DNA from 2 places in the Nocardioides sp. Kera G14 genome. Region 1 is predicted to be linked to the other one. Evidence: riboswitches for the same ligand, from Rfam matches in the RefSeq annotation. Region 1 holds a riboswitch; the other holds the start of a gene.
What was found. A riboswitch is a leader RNA that binds a small molecule or an ion and turns the genes downstream of it on or off. The one in region 1 is predicted to bind cobalamin.
Positions count from the first base shown of each region.

Region 2: linked by a shared signal. The riboswitch ahead of LH076_RS06255 (ribonucleoside-diphosphate reductase subunit alpha) and the one ahead of LH076_RS06970 (VWA domain-containing protein) in region 1 are both predicted to bind cobalamin.

Region 1 is NZ_CP085839.1:1,406,890-1,410,167, forward strand. It holds gene bluB (5,6-dimethylbenzimidazole synthase) at 1-376, shown strand, start outside; gene cbiE (precorrin-6y C5,15-methyltransferase (decarboxylating) subunit CbiE) at 364-1,563, opposite strand; cobalamin riboswitch at 1,617-1,759, shown strand; gene LH076_RS06970 (VWA domain-containing protein) at 1,798-3,278, shown strand, end outside.
Region 2 is NZ_CP085839.1:1,258,671-1,261,948, forward strand. It holds gene LH076_RS06255 (ribonucleoside-diphosphate reductase subunit alpha) at 1-1,690, opposite strand, end outside; cobalamin riboswitch at 1,744-1,883, opposite strand; gene LH076_RS06260 (bifunctional adenosylcobinamide kinase/adenosylcobinamide-phosphate guanylyltransferase) at 1,933-2,469, opposite strand; partial or broken gene LH076_RS06265 (cobyric acid synthase CobQ) at 2,520-2,678, opposite strand; gene LH076_RS06270 (2'-5' RNA ligase family protein) at 2,675-3,211, opposite strand; gene LH076_RS06275 (SDR family NAD(P)-dependent oxidoreductase) at 3,267-3,278, shown strand, end outside.

The sequences.
Region 1 (3,278 bases):
CTTCGCCCGCATCAAGATCGAGGGGATTCGCGAGTCAGGGCTCGGGATCGCGGTCGGCTACGACCCCAGCCGCGGCGGACCGAACGTCCTCGGTCGCCACGCCATCGCGGACGCCGGGCTGTACTCGGTCGTCTGCGCGATCCAGAACCTGTGGCTCGCGGCCACCGCCGAGGGCTTGGGTGTGGGCTGGGTGAGCTTCTACCGCGAGGAGTTCCTCCGTGACCTCGTCGGCTTCCCCGAGCACATTCGGCCGGTGGCCTGGCTGTGCATCGGGCCGATCTCCGAGTTGCCCGACGAGCCGGACCTGGAGCGGTACGGCTGGCGCCACCGCTCACCACTGGACGGCGTCGTGCACGAGGAGCGCTACCGCCAATAGGCCCACTGGGTCACGGTGCGCGCCGGTGTCCAGCCGGTGAAGGACCCGATCGGCGCGGCCGTCTCGACGCTGAGCCGGGTCAGTTCGCCGCCGTGCTGCCGGTAGACATCGGCCAGCAGATGCTCGGTCTCCAAGGTGACACCGTGGACGACGATCCGACCGCCGCGAGGGAGTACGTCGAGGCAGTACTCGATGACGCCCGGGACGGTGGCACCGCCCCCGACGAAGATCGCATCGGGCGTCGGCAGGTCCTTCAGTGCTTCGGGCGCAGGTGCGTGGACGATCTCAAGGCCGGGGACGCCGAGGGATCGGGCGTTGCGCGCGATGCGCTCGGCCCGCTCGGTGTTCGCCTCGATCGCGATCGCCAGGCAGGTCGGGTGGGCGCGCATCCATTCGATCCCGACCGACCCGGCACCGGCGCCGACGTCCCAGAGGCGCTCGCCCGGCACCGGCGCGAGGCGCGCGAGCGCCGAGGCCCGCAGGTCGCGCTTGGTGAGCTGTCCGTCGTTCTCGAAGAGGTCATCGGGCAAGCCGGCCACCCAACCACCGAGGGGCGGTCCGGCGCAGGTGATCGCGACGATGTTGAGCCGGGCGAAGTCGAAGTCCTTCGCGCTCACGATCGCTGCCTTGTCGAAGTAGTGGCTGCTGCCCTTCGTGGGGTTCCCAAGGTCGCCGAGAACGACGAACTCGCTGTCGTCGTAGCCGGCCTCGCCGAGCAGGTCAGCGAGAGCGCGGGGCGTGTGTTCGTCCGAGGACAGGACCAGGATCCGGCGACCGGGCGCCAGCTCACGGCGTACGAGGGAGACATCCCGGCCGACAACGCTCACCACAGCGTGCGACTCCGCAGCCCAGCCCACGGCAGCCCGCGCCAGCGCCACAGACGAGACCGCCGGAACGACCACCACCCGGTCGCGGCCGAGCAGCTCGATGAGGGTGGACCCAATCCCCGATACGAGCGGGTCGCCTGAGGCGAGGACGATCAGCGTGCGGTCGGCGTACTCGGTGACCAGATCGACCAGGCCCTCGCGCAGCGGCGACGGAAGGGGCAGCCGTCGTTGTCCGGGCACGTCCGGCAGCAGCTCAAGATGTCGAGGGGCGCCGACGACGACGGACTCCGGACCCTCCAGGATGCGCGGGTCTGCGAGCGCATCGTCGGCGCTGATGCCGACCACGACAACCGGGGCCATGGCAGCAGACGCTATCGTGAGCGCCAACAGGTGCGAGGTGCCCCAACGCCCCAACGATCGGAAACGGTCGGGACGGTCGGCGGGGAGAATCTGGGAAGCCGGTGAGACTCCGGCACAGGCCCGCTGCGGTGAGCCAGGCCCTTCATGCGAGGGGACCTGGTAAGTCCGAAGACCGGCCTCGCGCCCGAACAGTCCGGCAGGCCCGTCGGACCGTCGAATCGAGCGGGAGCCTCAATGCCGGTGAACTATCCCTTTTCAGCCGTCCTCGGATGCGCGACCGACGCCCCCGACGGCTCGGGTCTCGACGACATGGGCCTGGCGCTGGTCCTGACCACGATCGCGCCCGAGATCGGCGGCGTGCTCGTCCGGGGCGAGAAGGGCACGGCGAAGTCCACTACCGTCCGCGCCCTCGCCGCAGTGTTGCCCCCGATCGAGGTCTACGCCCAGGATCGCTTCGCCATCGACCCCGCCGACGCCTCGGCGACCTCGCCGGACGGCCCGTTCGGCGAAGGCGCGGAGACCACGACCCGTTCCGTGCGCCTGGTCGAACTCCCTGTCGGCGCGACGGAGGACCGCGTCCTGGGATCTCTTCACCTGGAGCGCGCGCTCTCGCACGGCAAGGTCGAGTACGAGCCCGGGCTGCTGGCCCGCGCCCACCGCGGCATCCTCTACGTCGACGAGGTCAATCTTCTGCACGACCACCTGGTCGACCTGCTTCTCGACGCCGCGGCGATGGGCCGCGCGAGCGTCGAGCGCGATGGGGTCTCGGTCGAGCACGCCGCACGCTTCGTACTGATCGGCACGATGAATCCCGAGGAGGGCGAGCTCCGCCCGCAGCTCCTCGACCGCTTCGGTCTCACGGTGGAGGTCGCGGCGCCGCGCGAACCCGCCTTGCGCGCCGAGGTCGTACGCCGACGGATGGCCTACGACGCCGACCCGGCGGCCTTCGTCGCGCGCTACGCCGGGGCGGACCGCGCCCTCACCGAGCGGATCGAGTCAGCGCGGGAGCGGATCGGCAAGGTCCAACTCACCGAGCCGGCGCTGCTCAAGATCGCCGAGGTCTGCGCTGCCTTCGAGGTCGACGGACTGCGGGCCGACATCGTCACCGCCCGCACCGCCGTCGCACACGCCGCGTGGGCCGGACACGACGAGGTGACCAAGGCCGACATCCGTCAGGCAGCACTGCTGGCGCTCCCGCACCGCCGACGCCGCAACCCGTTCGACGCCCCCGGCCTGGACGAGGAGCTGCTCGACCAGATCCTCGGCGATGAGGACCTGCCGCCCGAGCCGCCCGAGGGACCCGCTCCCGACGAGCTTCCGACTCCGCCAAGCGGAGCCGATGACACGGGTGCGGGCGAGCCAGACGACGGGCCGTCGCAATCCGAGCCGGCCCCCGACAGCCCCAGCCAGGATGCTCCCGCACAGGCCCCGAGTCCCAGTGCCGGCTCCAGCGAACCCAGTGGACCCGGCGGGAGTGAGTCTGTGGTCGCAGCGGCGACGCCGTACCGTCCCAAGCTGCTCGCGGTGAAGGGCATCGGCGCGGGCGTCGCCGGCCGGCGCAGCCGCGCGCTGTCGACGACCGGCCGCCGCGTCGGTGCTACGCCCGGCGACTCCGGCTCGCTCGACCTCGTGGAGACGCTCAAGGCCGCCGCAGGCAAGCAGCCCACCCGCGGGCGTCGCGGCGACGGCGGGCGGGTGGATGTTCGTGGGGAGGA
Region 2 (3,278 bases), 150 kb from region 1:
ACATCGAGGAGAGCTTCCCGATGGTCGGGCCGGCCATGAAGAGGTTGAGCGACTGGCTCTGGTCGAGGTACGGCGACCGCGCGGCCGCGAGATCGATCAGCGCCTTCTGCGGCAGCTCCCAGGCGGTGCGGTAGAGCAGCCGGAGGTCCTCCGGAATGGCGGAGATGCCCTGGATGGAGCCCTCGGCACGCTTGATCTGCTCGCGCACGTCCGCGGTCCAGAGGCCGCGCGTCTTGAGCTCGCGCACCAGCGTCGTGTTGATCTGGAGGAACTCACCCGACAGCGTCTCGCGCTTGAACAGGTTGGAGACCTGCGGCTCGATGCACTCGTAGCAACCGGCGATGGAGGCGATCGTGGCGGTGGGCGCGATCGCCAGCAGCAGCGAGTTGCGCAGCCCCGTCTCGGCCACCTTGTCGCGAAGAGCGGACCACCGGGCGGTCTGCGTCGGAGTCGTGTCCCAGAGGTCCGGCTGCAGCTGCCCCTTCGCCGCCCGGGTGTCGGCGTACGCGGGATGCGGACCGTGCTGGACGGCCAGCGACGCCGAGACCTCCAGCGCCGTCAGGTAGATCTCCTCCTGGATCCTGGTGGAGAGCTCGAGCGCCTCAGCCGAGTCGAACGACAGCCCGAGGGCGAAGAAGACGTCCTGCAGGCCCATCAGCCCCAGTCCGATGGGACGCCAGCGTGGGTTGGACGCAGCCGACTCCGCCGACGGGTAGTAGTTGATGTCGATCACCCGGTCGAGGAACGGCACCGCCGTCCGTACGGTGTCGCGCAGCTTCTCCCAGTCGAGCTCGCCGCTCGTCACATGCTGCGCAAGGTTGATCGACCCCAGGTTGCAGACGGCCGTCTCCGAGTCCGACGAGACCTCGATGATCTCGGTGCACAGGTTGGAGAGGTGGACGGTCGGATGGCCCGGCCCGACATGCTCGTCACTCGTCTGGTTGCAGGTGCGGTTGGACGCGTCCTTGAAGGTCATCCACCCGTTGCCCGTCTGGGCGAGCGTGCGCATCATCTTCGCGTAGAGGTCGCGCGCCCTCATCGTACGCACCACCTGCCCGGCGGCCTCCACCGCGCGGTAGCGGACGTCGAACGCCGGCCCCCACAGGTCCACGAGCTCCGGGGCGACGTCGGGGTCGATCAGCGACCAGTCCCCGTCCGCCTCCACGCGGCGCATGAACTCGTCGGGGATCCAGTTGGCGAGGTTGAGGTTGTGCGTACGCCGGGCGTCCTCACCCGTGTTCTCCCGCAGCTCGAGGAACTCCTCGATGTCCGGGTGCCACGACTCCAGGTACACACACGCGGCCCCCTTGCGTCGGCCGCCCTGGTTGACCGCCGCGACCGATGCGTCGAGCGTGTTGAGGAACGGCACGATGCCGTTGGAGGCGCCGTTGGTGCCGCGGATCAGCGCACCACGGCCCCGGACGCGGGAGAACGAGATGCCGATGCCGCCGGCGAACTTCGACAGCTTGGCGATCTGCGCATACCGGCTGTAGATCGAGTCGAGCTCGTCGCGCGGGGAGTCGACGAGGTAGCACGAGGACATCTGTGAGTGCCGCGTCCCGGAGTTGAAGAGTGTCGGCGACGACGGCGATCTTGGTGACGTCAACGGGCTCGCTGTCGCCGTTGCGTTTGCGGATTTCCACAGGTGCTCCCCTCGGAGTTGCTCGAGAGGAGACGACGGGACGGCCACCGCGAGGTGGCGCCTGGCGTCAGCCCACCCTCGAGGCCTCGGACCACCACGCCCGACGGGCGCGGTGCACTGTCAGGTATCGGACTCGCACGCCTCCCTTGCGGGGGAGCGCGCTCACCGTTGCGGGGCAGTCCCGGACTCTCACCGGATTCCCTGGTTCAGCTGCAGGAGCACCATATGTGGGATCGGATCCCAGACGTGGGACCAGATGTTGTGGCCCGCGTGTCGTCGGCGTGTCGCGCTCAGAGCACGAGCACGCGACCGGCAACGACGAGATGCACCTCGTCGCAGTGCTCGGCGACGCGCTGGTTGACCAGTCCCAGCAGGTCACGGAAGAGCCGTCCCGATCGGTACGTCGGCACGATGCCGAGTCCCACCTCGTTGGTCACCAGCACCGTCATCTCCGACCGTGCGTCCAGGGCGGCGACAGCGCGCGAGACCTCGGCCAGGACGGTGGAGGTGGCGACGTCAGCCGGGGCGTCCCACAACTCGTCCTCGTCGAGCAACGCGGTGAGCCAGGTGCCGAGGCAGTCGACGATCACGGGCCCGGCTGACGACAGCGAGCCTGCGAGGTCGCGGGTCTCGAGCGTCGTCCAGTGCTCCGGGCGTGCGTCACGGTGCTCGCGGACACGCGTGGCCCAGTCGGCATCGCTCTCGTCCTCGGGTGACGGGCCTGCGGCGACATAGGTCACCGGTGCGTCAGCGGGCAGGAGGGATTCGGCATGGCGGGACTTCCCCGAGCGGACACCGCCGGTGACCAAGACACGGGCAGCCTTCATCGGACTCCCTCCCGGGCAAGCGTGAGCAGGACGTCGACGTCGAGGTGAGCCTCGACCAGGTCGGCGCACACCACCGAGTTGGTGGACATGTTCTGTGCCTTGTACGGCGCCACCCGCACGCCCCGACGGGCGAAGGCGCGACAGAGACGGGTCGTGACGACCGACTTGCCGGCGTCCGACGTGGTGCCGGCGACGAGCAGCCCGCTCACGCGCCGGAGCCGGTCGAGCCGAGGTGCCACCGGTGCAGCAACCGGCAGTCGTCGTTGGCCCACCACTGCAGGTCGAGCCGGTCCATGCGGAAGGTCACCGGCAGATGATCCCGCATCCGTTCTTCGACGTCAGCACGCCTGACGCCGCCCGCGGGGTGGTCGAGGGTCAGGTGCGGCACAGGATCCGGGAAGGCGCCGCCGTACGGCAGGAAGTCGGGAAACGCGGCCGTCAGCGCAGCTGTGAGCTTGCGGAAGGGCTCGTCCGGCTCGGGCCGGAGATGAATGACGCCGCCCCGGAACTCGACCACCTCCTCGAGCACGATCTCGACGGGTTCGACCGTCGCCGCGAGGTCACCGACGACCTCGAGGTCCCGCTGCGTCGGCTCCGTGACCCACGGGGCGAGCACCGTGATGTGCGCATGCACGAAGTCGGGGTCCGTCGACACGAAGCTGGCGTCGTAGAACGCCGTCCGCTCCCGCACGACCGCATCGAGGACGGGCACCGGCACCGCGAGCACCGTGTGACCAGTCATGATCGCGCAGGCTACGGCACCGTGTAGTCCGCCGGAATCTGGCTACAGCCCGAATATGACCACGATC